One region of the Bacillus sp. Marseille-Q1617 genome, then DNA from elsewhere that is predicted to be linked to it. Evidence: riboswitches for the same ligand, from Rfam matches in the RefSeq annotation. Region 1 holds a riboswitch; each other region holds the start of a gene.
The links. A riboswitch is a leader RNA that binds a small molecule or an ion and turns the genes downstream of it on or off. The one in region 1 is predicted to bind S-adenosylmethionine.
Positions count from the first base shown of each region.

Region 2: another riboswitch for S-adenosylmethionine. It lies ahead of mtnK (S-methyl-5-thioribose kinase); the one in region 1 lies ahead of HWX64_RS14590 (O-acetylhomoserine aminocarboxypropyltransferase/cysteine synthase family protein).
Region 3: another riboswitch for S-adenosylmethionine. It lies ahead of HWX64_RS13070 (sugar ABC transporter substrate-binding protein); the one in region 1 lies ahead of HWX64_RS14590 (O-acetylhomoserine aminocarboxypropyltransferase/cysteine synthase family protein).

Region 1 covers NZ_CAHJXM010000002.1:635,618-640,530, reverse strand. The annotation lists gene HWX64_RS14595 (homoserine O-acetyltransferase) at 1-958, opposite strand, end outside; gene HWX64_RS14590 (O-acetylhomoserine aminocarboxypropyltransferase/cysteine synthase family protein) at 1,115-2,410, opposite strand; SAM riboswitch class I at 2,629-2,754, opposite strand; gene HWX64_RS14585 (PLP-dependent aspartate aminotransferase family protein) at 3,057-4,193, opposite strand; gene HWX64_RS14580 (DUF302 domain-containing protein) at 4,740-4,913, opposite strand, start outside.
Region 2 covers NZ_CAHJXM010000001.1:1,444,318-1,449,230, forward strand. The annotation lists gene HWX64_RS07195 (metalloregulator ArsR/SmtB family transcription factor) at 1-283, shown strand, start outside; gene mtnA (S-methyl-5-thioribose-1-phosphate isomerase) at 956-2,011, opposite strand; gene mtnK (S-methyl-5-thioribose kinase) at 2,022-3,209, opposite strand; SAM riboswitch class I at 3,314-3,469, opposite strand; gene HWX64_RS07210 (carbon-nitrogen family hydrolase) at 3,567-4,349, opposite strand; gene HWX64_RS07215 (pyridoxal phosphate-dependent aminotransferase) at 4,471-4,913, shown strand, end outside.
Region 3 covers NZ_CAHJXM010000002.1:303,502-308,414, reverse strand. The annotation lists gene HWX64_RS13075 (sugar ABC transporter ATP-binding protein) at 1-725, opposite strand, end outside; gene HWX64_RS13070 (sugar ABC transporter substrate-binding protein) at 740-1,825, opposite strand; SAM riboswitch class I at 1,991-2,097, opposite strand; gene HWX64_RS13065 (CTP synthase) at 2,625-4,232, opposite strand; gene rpoE (DNA-directed RNA polymerase subunit delta) at 4,617-4,913, opposite strand, start outside.

The DNA of each region.
Region 1 (4,913 bases):
CTGCCCGTACCTGGTTTGTGAAGCTTTCCAGATACTGAGGCGAATAGATGAGGTCCCCTTCGTAGCTGATGGTGATCAGCTCGGTGGGATAATTTCGCGCAATATCTTCCATCGAACAGGCGCGGTCCCTAGTCAAGTCATGCGAGTTCATGGCTTTCAGGAGTGTCAGATAGCTGTTCGGATCGAATCGTTTTGCGAGCTTCTTCCCCTGGTAGTTCAAATAGCTCTCCACCTGGAAACAACTCTGTGCTTCTTCACGTTTGAACCGGTCGTCAAAAAGCTGGGGAGTTCTGTAGGTGACCATCCCTGCCATCCTCGCAATCTCCAAGCCTTTTAAATGAGTTCCCGGGGAGTAATGACCGTTTTGAAAATCGGGATCTGATTCGATCGCCTGGATGCCGATATGGTTAAAAGCCAAGCCGTAATCGCTGAGAGCAGGTGTGACGGCAAGGGCAAATACCTTATCGACGTATGATGGATACATCATCCCCCACTCCAATGCCTGCATCCCGCCCAAAGAACCGCCGATCACTGCTTGAAGGTGAGGGATCGCCAGTCCTTTCAGTGCCAGATATTGAGCTTTGACCATGTCTCTTACAGTGACTTTCGGAAAATCCCTTCCATACGGCTGCCCGGTTGAGGGATTGATGGAACCGGGACCGGTGCTGCCGTCGTTTCCGCCCAATACGTTAAAAGAAAGGATGGTGTACTCATCAGGGTCAAGGTACGAACCAGGTCCGATGAGTCCGTCCCACCAGCCAATGCTTCCCGGGGTCCCTTTTACAAGGTGATTCCCTGTGAGAGCGTGACAGATGAGGATGACCGGACCGTCTTTTCTGCCGATTCTTTCATAAGCAAGCTCCACCTGTTCCAGGGTGGAGCCGCATTCTAATGTCAGAGATGGGATCGTAATGGAGTTTACTTCGTATCGGGTCGTTTGGGTGTGGGGATTCTCCATTCCGTCTCCTCCTTTTTTGGTAAGTGTTTTTTGGGCAGGCGGGTTTCGTTCAGCCCGCCATACCCCTTTTTATCATTACAGATGGGGCCTGATGTGTTGTACTTTTATCGTGTGACCGGCCTCACTGCTGAGTTCTTTGACAAAACTCTTCCCGGATTAAACCGGGGAAGCTGCCAATGCCGCTTCGATGGCGCTGTCAAGGTCTTCGATCAGGTCTTTACTGGACTCCAGACCGACTGATAATCGAACTAATTCTTCGGTTACCCCGGTTGTGCGCAATTCCTGTTCATTCAATTGCTGATGGGTTGTCGAAGCCGGATGGATGATGAGTGATTTCGCATCCCCGACGTTTGCGACATGTGACCAAAGGGTGATGTTATCGACAACCTTGCGTCCGGCGTCCCTGCCGCCTTTGATGCCGAATACGACAATCGAGCCGGCACCTTTTTTCAGGTATTTCTGCGCCAGTGTGTGGGACGGATGCTGTGCGAGACCAGGATACGATACCCATGCCACACCGCTGTGCTGATCGAGGTGCTCGGCGATTTTCAATGCATTTTCCGTATGCCTTTCGATTCGCAGGTGAAGTGTCTCGAGACCCTGCAAAAGAAGGAACGCATTTTGCGGACTCAAGCAGGCACCGAAGTCACGCAGCAGCTGCACCCGGAGTTTTGTGATGAAGGCTGCTTCACCGACATCGACTGCATATCGGATGCCGTTATAGCTGCGGTCTTCATCGACAAAGCCCGGGAATTTTTTATTATTCCAGTCGAACTTACCGCCGTCGACGACGATTCCCCCGATCGCTGTACCGTGACCGCCGATCCACTTGGTGGCTGAATGGATGACGATGTCCGCGCCCCATTCGATCGGTTTGCATAAGTATGGAGTGGCAAATGTATTATCGATGATGAGTGGGATTTCATTGTCATGAGCGACTTTCGCGACCGCTTCAATGTCCAGCACGTGAAGACTCGGATTTCCAATCGTTTCGGCAAAAACAGCCTTCGTCTTCGGTGTGATCGCATTGCGGAAGTTCTCCGGATCGGACGGATCGACGAAGTGAACTTTGATGCCGTACTTTGGAAGCGTCGTGGAGAATAGATTGTATGTGCCTCCATAAAGATTCGTCGCTGCGACGATTTCATCGCCTGCTCCCGCGATATTCAGGATGGACAGCGATATCGCGGCCATCCCTGAAGAGACACCAAGTGCACCGATTCCGCCTTCCAACAGGGCGATCCGCTTCTCAAGGACATCAACTGTCGGGTTCATGATACGGGAGTAGATATTCCCCTCTTCTTCAAGTCCGAATAACTTCGCAGCGTGCTCACTGTTATCAAAAACGTAAGATGTGGTCTGGTAAATCGGGACTGCACGTGAACCTGTTGTTGGATCCGGTTCCTGTCCGCCGTGTAGTAGTAACGTTTCAACATCGAATGATTTTGTCATAATGAATTCCTCCTGGTTTTTGGTTTATTGGGTTTCCGCTGGCATTGTGGGTGAACGTGTTTGAATGCTGATGATGGATGGTGCCGGTCTCGGTGACAGCAGGATGTGATGGCTGCCTTTTCACCGAATCAGCCATCCTTGGGCTAGGAATTTTTAAAGAAGAGGAAAAATCAAAAACCCCCTTCCTAAGAAGAGGGTCTAATTTAATAGGGGTCCTCCTCTTATCTTTCAGGCAGTCTGCCTGCAGGAATTAGCACCTTTTCATGTGGTAGCAGATCGTTCCTGCGAACATGAAGGTTGCCGGGCTTCATCGGGCCTAGTCCCTCCGCCTCTCTGGATAAGAGCGATTTAGTTGTCTTTTAAGTAGTGCGTTGAGATGAATTATAAAGGCTGATTCATTCAACGTCAAGGGTATTTTCTGATTTTTTTTATTATTTTGTTTTTTGTTTTATTTAGATTGGGCTATTAAACCGCAGTTGTTTTCCGTGCATGACTTCGCTTTCCGCGGGCGAGCGGGGAGCCTCCTCGGAGATTTGCTCCTGTGGGGTCTCCCCTGCTTCGCTTATCCCTCAGGAGTCTTCGTCTTGCACTCCAACCAACAGCTGGAAACAGTTAAAGTTCGCCCATCATTCATGCAAGTCAAACTTTACTCGATAGATTTTTCGATTGCTGCGTTGAACTGGGTTACGATGTCTTCTGAGTCTTCGATACCTAACGATATGCGTACGACATGGGTGTTTATGCCGAGTTTTTCCTGTGCTTCTTTCGGCAGGGCGCGGTGTGATGTCCCCAGCGGGTAAGAGACGGTCGTTTCCACTCCGGCAAGGGTCGGCACGATCTTGATCCAGCCGAGGGATTTGAAAAATGCACTGATGTCACATGATGGATCGAGCTCGATTGTCACGATGGCACCGTGGCCTTTATCGGAAAGGTTATTTGGATAGTACACGTTTTTCACATGCGGATTCGTTCTAAGATTATCAGATAATACTAGGGAATTATGGGCCTGTGTGCCCATTCTAAGGGCGAGCGTCTTTGCACCTCTTGCCGTCAGCCATGCCTCGAACGGACTCAGGTTGGAGCCCATGTTGACGACTTTTTCCCTGGCCTTACTTACTAATTCCTCTTTTCCTGTCACGACGCCTGCGGTGATATCGCTGTGTCCGCCGATATATTTTGTGGCACTGTGGGCAACGAGATCGACGCCTTCCAGATAAGGCTGGCGCAGGTATGGTGTTGCGAATGTGTTATCGATGATCGTTTTGAGATTGTGTTTCCCGGCAAGCTCGACCAGCTGCGGAATGTCCTCCACCCTCATGAACGGGTTGGTCACCGTTTCACTGTACAACAGCTTTGTCTGCGGCGTGATGGCCTGTTCGATTTCTTCACGTTTGGTGAAGTCGACGAAGGTTGTCTCGATGCCGAAGCCTTTCAGTTCTTCCTTCAACATATGGAAGGTGCCCCCGTACAGGTCTTCCGCTGCCACGATATGATCGCCGGTTTGTACCACCGACAGCACGGCAGCAAGGATCGCCGACAAGCCTGAAGACGTCGCCACCCCGGCCGGTGCACCTTCAAGGGCCGCCACCATCTGTCCAAGTTCATCCGTATTCGGATTTCCCGTCCTTGTGTAGAGGTAAGGCGATTTTCCTTCATAGAACCCTTCAAGCTCTTCCAGTGATTTGAACGAAAAAGCTGAAGTCTGATAGATTGGCGTCGTTTTGCTGCGGATTTCCTCGGTACCTTTTAACTGGCTATGTACGACTTTCGTTGTGAATTTCATGTATGTCATCCTTCCTCTTGTAATCGATAGTATTTAGAAGAGTGTATCATATTCAGAAGATTGCGAGGAAGGAAAATGTTTCGGGGGCCGGATTGTTTTTTTGAAGTGCATTGAGTTATTAGGGGATTAGGGGTGCTTGGCTGGAGTTGCAGCACGGTTAGGTTTTTTTGATAGAGATGAAGAGACTGGTGGTATAGGAGGCTGGAATTTTTGAGCTGAGGTTACAGCGGTGTAAAGATTTTTCGACAAGTGGAACGTATTTTTAGGAATTTGGTTTGTATTTTAAAATGTTGCATGTGTTTCAGAAATCTTGCACGTATATTTTTAAATTGGCACGTAAAGTATGAAAAGTGGCTTGAATCCCTGTACCGAGCAAATTTTTTTAGGGTGCATCGAGGTGTTTTCTCCTTGAATTTGATTCATCCCGAAAGAAGTTAACAGAATCGGCTGCTAAAACAACCATTTTTATGTCTTTCGCTGTCATTTTACACCTTCCCAAACAAAAAACACCCGCCGCCAACGCAGCAGGTGCTCTTCCATCCAATCCTATACCCGGTCCATACAAGCGATCAATCGATCTTCAATGTCCAGCGCGATATTTTTAAGTTCATCATTATCCACCAGCTCAATCAACTTGCTTGGCTTCGCCATGCCGACCTTAGTCGTGCCGTTTTCAGTATAAACGGTGACTTTACACGGCAGGAAGTAGCTGACAAGCAT
Region 2 (4,913 bases), on a different contig from region 1:
ACAAAAAGTGATGAATAACTTTGTGGAGAAGAATGGGCGGTTTAAATCCATACCCGCTCAACAGAAGAAGAAGCTTTTCCTGCTGGAGCACATGGTGGAAGGATTAAAGATTGGAAAGAGGTACAGTGAAAAGGAAATCAATGAATACATCAAGCATTTTCATGACGATTTTGCCACATTAAGAAGAGAGTTTATCATCCATCAATTCATGTTCAGGGAAAATGGTATTTATGAAGTGAACCCAAGGGAAATGTGGGGATCCACTCCGTTATATAAGGGATGATTGCATGTAAAAACTTCCGGTGAGGGTAACGGGTTCTGTTTTGGAGTACAAAATGCAATCTACACCTCAAAATGTGGTAGTAATTGAAGTTGCATGTACATGTACAGCTAATCTTACCCGACAAAGTGAACAAAAGCGGGACTTCTCGAGTCAGATGAAAGGAACAGTAACATTGGATGATTAATTAAGGGGAGAAATTTCCCTTAATGAAGAATTTGAACTGAAAACCGTTAAAGTAAAGGAAAGTTTTACTTCTATTTACTTGAAAAACATTAAAATTAGGGATCTGTGCAAGATTTGAAGTAAATTTTCCCCTTATTTACCCCTATCCAAGCGAGCTTCAGCAGATTAACGGGATAATGTCCCCTTATTTATATTTTTAGTTACACTATAAAAGATAAGGTATCTGTTAATCTAAAAATCACCAGCCTATTCCTTGTTTAATAGGGATTTACCTAATTTTCACATCTTTCAACTTTGGAGACAACTAACACATTAGCCAGATTATAAAAAACATTGTAATTGAAGCGTTACAGAAAGTTCTGTAACGCTTTAATTTTAGTGCAGTTTCGGTAACAAATTAGAACACGAATTCCTTAAAACCCTTTTTCCAATGATTTTTATAGTTTATACCTTAAAACAGAACCCGTTACGGTGAGGGTAGGTTTTCTTTTAGGTATGGCAGATGGAATGTCTAATGCTTTCCTTATATGAAGGATACAGGATTCCCTTCTCAGTAATGATTCCAGTTATTAATTCATGTGATGTTACATCAAAAGCAGGGTTGTATACAACTGTTTCCTGAGGTGAAATCCTGTAACCATTAAGTTCAGTAAGTTCTTCAGGCGCGCGCTCTTCAATGGGAATAGCGTTCCCTGAAGGAAGGGTAATATCAAAAGTAGAAGAAGGAGCTGCCACGTAAAAAGGGATATCATAGTGCTTACACAAGATGGCGAGCATGGATGTCCCGATTTTATTTGCTGTATCCCCATTTGCAGCTATCCTGTCTGCCCCAACTATAACGGCTTCTACATTTTTCTCTTTTAACGTATGAGCGGCCATGCTATCTGCAATAAGTGTTACGTTTACACCTGACTGCTGCAATTCCCAAGTTGTCAAACGTGAGCCCTGAAATACCGGGCGTGTTTCACAGGCATAGACATGGAACGTTTTCCCTTTTTCACTTCCTAAATGAAATGGTGCCAATGCTGTTCCATATTTGCTGGTTGCAATAGATCCTGCATTGCAAATCGTCATGATGGTTGTCTTTTCATTTAGTAATTGAAGACCATATTCTCCGATTCGCCTGCACGTCACTTCATCTTCAGTATGAAGTTGAATCGCGGAGTGCAGAAGGATGGTTTTTGCTTCATTCACAGACTGTGCCCGTTGAATTGCATTTTCCAATGAATCCAATGCCCATCCCAAGTTTACTGCAGTGGGTCGGGAGGAAAATAAATATGCTTTATCCGCTTTAAATCTAACCATGAAATCAGACAGACAGTCTGTATCAAAATGATTCATAGATAATGCTATTCCATAAGCGGCCGTAATTCCGATTGCAGGCGCGCCCCTTACCTTCAACGTGACGATAGCGTCATAAAACTCATTTAAAGTATAAAGTTGTAGGTACTCGATTTTATGTGGAAGCTTTTGCTGGTTTAATATTTCTAAATGATCATCCCGAAACTGTAATGACGTCGGGATTGTGGGTGTTGTGCGTGTCATGATTGGCTCCTTAAGATGTATGACTTCGAATGAATTCTGTGAATTCTTCAATTGTTGAGTACGTTCGTCTTTTTAAAATCAATTCTCTCCCTAAAGAAAGACAGCTTCTTTTAGCCCGCAGCCTCTTTTCTTTATCTGAAATGGAATCCAGATCTGCAACATGTGCAAGACCGACAGTTCTCCTGATAAGCTCACATCCACTGAATCCTATACTGTCTTTAAAGGCTTTATCCAGTACATAATCCAAGTAGCCATCAACCTTAGTGTACGCATCTCCGCTTTCCTGCCAATGATTCGAAAACGTTTCTGAGAATACGTTCCATGTATTGGTGATATGCCGGATGATTTCATCTTTTCCTTTATCGTCCTCCCTTGCTATTACCTGGAATGTCAGGTTTGCAATAAATTGACCGATATCGAAGCCGATAGGACCATAAAAAGCAAATTCAGGATCAATCACCTTGGTTTGAAATTCATCAGCAAAAATACTTCCAGTATGCAGGTCGCCATGCAATAGCGCCTCACTCTCTGTAATAAAGCATTTCTTCAGCTTCGCCACTTCAAGTTTCAGACTGAAATCATTCCACAAATCTTTGAGCAGAGGGAGCAGTTCTTCTTCATAATCATTCGTTTCACTGTTGAAAAATGGATCGGTCAAAACAAGATCCTCCGTAATCTTGCAGAGTTCAGGGTTGGAAAAGGTTTTGACATATTCTTTTTTCTTAAAAGGATGCAGGGCATAGTCAGAAGTATGATAAAGAGTATTTGCCAGGAATGTTCCGATATGTTCAGATAAAAGTGGATAGGTGTCTCCTTTTATCAGTCCTGAACGGACAATTCCAAGGGAACTTAGATCCTCCATTATGGTAACAGCAAGTTTATCATCACTATAGAATACCTCGGGGACAAATTCACCGGCATATGTTTGCTGCAGTTTCAATGCATTTGCTTCGATTCTGGCACGATCGACCGTTAATGGCCAGCTCTCACCAACCACTTTTGCATAGGGCAATGCCTGCTTAATGATAATTCCTTTCTTTCCTTTTTCACTTATTTGAAAAACCAGATTTAAATTTCCATCCCCAATTTCACGGCAGGTCAATTCCGCTCCTTTTTCAAAAAAGTTTAAACTGATTGCTAAATCCAATGCGGTTTGTTCATTTAAAGATTGATAGCTCGAGACAGGAATGGTTGACATAATGGTTCCTCCTAAAATATTGAATTTTGGAGGCTTTTCATAAGTATAATAAGAAAAGCCTCTTTCATTGACGGAAAGAGGCTTAAAGATTGGATCTTATTCGCCTCTTATCTCTCAGAAAGGTGTTCTTTCTGTTGGAATTAGCACCGTGCCTTATGGAGTGAATCATCCGGCGCATAGTGCGCCCCGTTTCTCAACGGTATTACGGTCGGTTGCTGGGCTTCGCAGGGCCAAATCCCTCAGCCAGCTCTTGATAAGAGAATATTTAATTTTGTGAATATCAGCTGCATGCTGTTTGATTTGAATAGTACCATTTTTAGAAATAGTGAGTCAATGAATTTTTAGAAAAATATAAAATTAATAGAAATCTGGACGTCGATCTTGAAAAATAGGTATTTTTTTCCTGACTTCTTCGACTTCATTCAAATCGATTTCTGCGGTAAGCAATTCTTCGTAAAGGGTTCCTTCCGCTATGATCTCCCCCCATGGGCTTATGATCAGCGAGTTCCCCCCAAACTCATTCTTGGGGTCGCTGCCTGAACGATTACAGGCAATGACGAAACACTGATTTTCAATGGCCCTTGCCAATAAAAGGGTCTTCCAATGAGTGATTCTTTCTGCAGGCCACTGAGCAACCACGAACACCACTTTCGCACCATCGATGACATGTTTCCGGAACCATTCCGGGAAACGGATATCATAGCAGATCATACCGGCCATCTGAGTATCCATCAATGTGAATGAGCCATCTTCTTTACCGGGCAGCAGGTAGTGATGTTCATCCATCAATTTAAAGAGATGGAGTTTATTATACTGTTTGATTATTTTCCCGTCACAGTCAGATACGAGAAGGGTATTCGAAATACCCTCTTTTGTTTTGCTCGCAATCGATCCTCCGACAATATGAATGTTGTAGCGAGAAGAAAGCTCCGAAAGAAAGGCAGAAATGTCATGAGCATCTTCATCGGCGATTTCCCCGATTCTGGTTAAATCATAACCGGTCGTCCACAATTCAGGAAATACGACGATATTACAGCCTGCTTCACTCGCTTCTTTTACCCATTGATGAACTCTTTTCTTATTTTCGGTAGGAGCACCAAATGTAATATCCATTTGCGCTAGTCCAATTTTCGTTGACAAAGTAACACCTCTTTTTTAAGTCTGAATAAGATTATACTTTACAATCATTACTTTACGTTATATCATTTGTGACTAGAATTTGAAAGTAAATAATTTTCAAAAAAGTGTAGAAGGTGAAAAGATGACAACCTTTAAAAAAGCAGAACGCATTGACTCGCTGCCGCAGCAATTTTTTGCATCATTGACAGCAAAAGTCCAGAAAGTGCTGAAAGAAGGATTTGATGTGATTAACTTGGGGCAGGGGAACCCCGATCAGCCTACACCCCCGCATATCGTGGAAGCGCTGGTGAAAGCATCAAAATCACCAGGAAATCATAAATATTCCCCTTTTCGGGGTTTGGATTCCTGCAGGGAAGCCATATCTGTTTTTTATGAACGGGAATATGGTGTGGACATCGATCCTCATGAAGAAGTTGCAGTCCTGTTCGGAGGGAAGGCAGGGCTGGTGGAGATACCCCAATGCCTGTTGGACCCCGGTGAGACAGTATTGGTTCCGGATCCGGGGTATCCGGATTATTTGTCAGGGGTATCCCTTGCGGAAGCACGGATGGTAACGATGCCGTT
Region 3 (4,913 bases), 330 kb from region 1:
CCCAGCATTTTTTCTACGATTTCCTCAGGTGTCGTCTCCTCTTTTTCATAGATGCCGATCGTCCTGCCGTCCCTCATCACCGTGATCCGGTCGGACACCTGGAACACCTCGGGCAGACGGTGGGAAATGAACACTATCCCTACCCCTTCTTTCTTTAACTCTTCCATCACCTCGAACAGCCTGTCGGTTTCCGATAGACTGAGAGGGGCTGTCGGCTCATCGAGAATCAGTATTTCCGCTTTCTGAAGCAGCGCCCTCGCGATCAGGACGAGCTGTTTTTCGGCCAGGCTGAGTGAGGAAGCAGGTGAACTCAGTGACAGATTACCTGCCCCGATCCTGTGAAGCACGGCGCCCGCCTCTTTCTCAAGCGTCCTTTTATTCAGGAAAAAAGATCCGCCGCCCGATAAGCGGTCAAGCAGGATGTTTTCCGCAACCGAAAGCTGATGGACGATTGCCGTATCCACTTCCTGATAGACACAGTGGATGCCGTGCTGCTTTGCTTCTCTCGGAGTTTGATAGCGTTTCTTTTCAGAGCGAAGAAGAATTTCGCCGCTGTCCGGCGTGTAAGCCCCGGAAAGGATTTTCATGAGCGTACTCTTTCCTGCCCCGTTCGCTCCGAGAAGGGCATGGACCTCCCCTCCATTCACCTGGAATCTTGCTGCGTCCAGGGCCTTCACCCCTGAAAAAGTTTTATGGATATCTTTCATTTCCAGCAAAGCAGCCATATCCATCCTCCTCTCTATTTTTTGAAAGAGCCTTCAAGCTCCTTCAATTCATCTGTGTATCCCTGCTCGCTTGCGCCCCAGCCTTCGACATGCTTGTGAAGCTGGTCGGTTGTGATCTGTTCATCCGGTAGCTGGTCCTGTTCGATGAAGACAGGCTCGAGCTTCACGGTCTGAGGTGTATCTTCTCCAGAAATCTTCTGATAAAGGAACCGCACCTGAACGCGCCCGATGTCTTTCGGATCAACCGCCGCAGATGCCACCCACGGACTTCCTTCTTTCTGGAGGATCTGCAGGTCTTCATCGCTCATATCAATCCCGTAAACCTTGATTTCATCCCGTCCGGCTGCCTCGATGGCCCGGACAGCACCCTTCGCGAATTCATCCCATGCCGCCCACACAGCATCGATATCCCCTTTATTCGGATACTGCTTCAGGATCGCTTCCATCTGGGCCTGCGTATCGAGTGCCGTATTCTGGGTCGCGGCGCCGAAAGCCGCCACTTCCTTGATGTCAGGGTTCGCTTCAAGGAACTCTTTATAAGCTGTCTGGCGCCTTTCCATCGGGGCGAACCCCGCTACCCAGATCTTGACGATTTCACCTTTTCCGCCTAACTCTTCTGAAAGGGCGTTAAGTGTCTGATCTGCCATTTGCCTGTCTCCCTGCTCAAGGACGGTCACACCATCCGATTCAACATCCGCATCAAACACGACGACTGGAATGCCCTGCCCTTTTGCTTTCTCGACACCTGACTGCAGCGCTTCCTTCGTTCCATGGTCAATCAGGATCCCATCGAACTTCTGATTGATGGCAGCATCGAGGTTCGATGACATCTTTGAAAGATCCCCATCAGAAGTGAAGACCTGTACCTTCCCTCCGAACTTCTCGACCTGCTCTTTCACACCCTCAATGTATTGGGCAGAAAACGTGCCCAGGTTAATCTGCATGATCAAAGCGATTTTCTTGCCTGCAAGCGCGTGATCGGATGTCCCTTTCACTGCCCCCGCTTCAGCATTCGATTCCTCGGAAACCTTCGGCTGGCATGCTGCGAGCAGGCTCAGTACCAGCGTGATGATGATAAGTAATAAAGACGGCTTTTTCATAAATGACTCTCCTCTTGTGATATGTTTTTTTAAAAATTTGACCTCTCGATCCGGGCGGTGCACTCGCTCGCTTTCAAGGTCCGTCAACGGGATCCACCAGTTTCCCGCGGACACCAAAAAACCTCTTTTCCCGAGAGAAAAGAGGTTTATGTATCAATAAACGTACTCTTATCACTCAGGAAATCAATCCTGCAGGTCTTAGCACCTTTCCGTCGAAACGGTAGGTTGCCGGGCATCATCGGGCCAGTCCCTCTGCCAACTCTTTATAAGAGAAATATGAAATTTGTTTACTATTCGCATGCGTATAATCGATATCTTACTTATTTGTGGAAAAATTGTCAATATTCTTTTTTATTTTTTTCTTGAGATACACATACCCGGGTATTGGGGAGCTTCTTATGATTGGGATTTCTATTTTATGCTCGAAATCCGCTTGCTTTTGCTCGAACCTGCCCATTTTATGCTCGAAATTCGGTTGCTTTTACTCGAAAACTCCCTCCTTATGCTCGAACTGTCGAATAATCTACACCTGCACCAAGTGCCGCCCCTATTTTTATGGGCGCAATCTGCATTGTTATGGGCGTTATTCTAAATATAAGGGCGAGATTTCGATTTTAAGGGCGGAATATCAAATATAAGGGCGATCTACCGATTTAACGACAATATCCGACAACCTCTACACCTCCCTACACACTTTATCCCTGCACTCAATCGTAAATAGACAGCCACCGCCGTGCCCCCTCCACACAAAAAGACCGCTCCCCCATCCAGGAAAGCGGTCCAAACCAACTACTATCTCTTATTCCTTCTCACCAAAAGCCAAACTTGCTTCGACAAAGTCTCTGAACAGCGGCTGCGGACGAGTCGGGCGTGACGTGAATTCCGGGTGGAATTGGGATGCCACGAACCATGGGTGATCTTCAAGTTCGATGATCTCCACAAGGCGTCCGTCAGGGCTTGTACCTGAGAAGATGAAGCCTGCTTTTTCCATTTGCTCACGGTAGTGATTGTTGAATTCGAAGCGGTGGCGGTGACGCTCGTAAACCACTTCGCCGTCGTACGCTGCATAGGCTTTTGAACCTTTCGTCAGTTTACATGGATATAAACCGAGGCGAAGCGTTCCGCCAAGATCTTCGATGTCCTTCTGTTCTGGAAGCAGGTCAATGATCGGGTAAGGCGTATCCGGGTTCAACTCAGCTGAGTGAGCTCCTTCAAGACCAAGTACATTGCGCGCATACTCTACAGATGCCAGCTGCATGCCAAGGCAGATTCCAAGGAAAGGAATCTTGTTTTCACGGGCATATTGAGTCGCTGCGATTTTCCCTTCGACTCCGCGGTCACCGAAGCCTCCAGGCACAAGGATTCCGTCTACGTCCCCAAGTTTTTCAGCAACATTTCCTGCATCAACAAGCTCAGAGTTCAGCCACTTGACTTCGATATCACTGTCGAACTGATAGCCGGCATGACGAAGAGCTTCCACTACTGAAATATAAGCATCCTGAAGTTCAACATATTTCCCAACAAGTGCGATCTTCGTTTTGCGTGATAGATTCGTTACACGCTCGACGAGTTCATTCCACTCCGTCATTTCCGCTTCACGGCAATTCAGCTTAAGGTGCTGGCATGTAATTTCATCAAGCTTCTGTTCCTGAAGGGAAAGAGGAACTGAGTACAGTGTCGCTGCATCCATCGCTTCGATTACGGCATTTTTATCGATATCACAGAACAGGGCGATCTTGTCTTTCATATCCTGCGTCATCGGCATTTCTGTACGAACGACGATGACATTCGGCTGGATACCAAGGCTGCGAAGCTCTTTTACACTGTGCTGGGTCGGCTTCGTTTTCATTTCACCGGCAGCTTTGATGTAAGGAACTAACGTACAGTGGATGTACATCACGTTGTCACGGCCTACGTCACTCTTGATTTGACGGATTGCTTCAAGGAATGGAAGAGACTCGATATCCCCTACCGTTCCGCCTATTTCCGTGATGACGACGTCTGAATTTGTTTCTTTGCCTGCGCGGTATACGCGTTCTTTGATTTCATTTGTGATATGCGGGATGACCTGAACCGTTCCGCCCAAGTAATCACCGCGGCGCTCTTTTTTCAGGACCGTGGAATAGATTTTCCCAGTCGTCACGGAGCTGTATTTTGTCAGGTTGATGTCTACGAAACGCTCATAGTGACCTAAATCAAGATCTGTTTCCGCACCGTCATCCGTTACGAATACTTCTCCATGCTGATACGGGCTCATCGTTCCCGGGTCCACGTTGATGTACGGATCGAATTTCTGGATCGTCACCGAAACTCCGCGGTTTTTTAATAGTCTTCCAAGGGACGCTGCTGTGATCCCTTTTCCAAGTGACGACACAACGCCGCCTGTTACGAAAATATACTTAGTCATGTATATGTCCCCCTTTTAATATGAGTTGGTTCAAAAAAAGTAGAGGGTGTCTCCTATGTATCCTTGTCATGAAGTTATCTTGTTCAAAGAAGGAGAAGTCCATTCCCGCAAAATAAAATCATGGGCAAAAATCAGCTAAAAGACAGCCTCTTATTTATGAATATTGGTAAGTTGTAAGGGGTAGAGAAAACGTGAATCAGCCTGCATCCCAAGCACAGGCTGTCCTGTAAAAAATAAAAAACGCCCCTCTTACCAAATGGTAAGGGGAGCGCTGAATACTCTATCCGTCCTTTTTTAAGGAGCCCAAATAAAATACTACCTTCCTGCAAGAAAGAAGTCAAGCATAGAATGGAGTCAGGCAAATCTTCCTAATTCACAGAAAAATTAAAGCTTTTCATCCTCATCTTCTTCATCTGATTCTTCTTCCTCTTCGTCATCGACTTCATCGAACTCGTCGATTTCCAGGTCTTCATCGACTTCTTCGTCATCATCGACATCAAGGTCGTCCAGATCATCGTCCGTGTCATCCACATCGTCGTCATCATCCGTCAGATCTTCGTCATCTGTATCATCAAGATCATCATAATCAAGATCGTCATCCAGATCTTCATCATCAAGATCATCGAACTCGTCAAGATCAAGATCTTCGTCGACTTTCTTCTTCGCCTTTTTCTTTTTGGT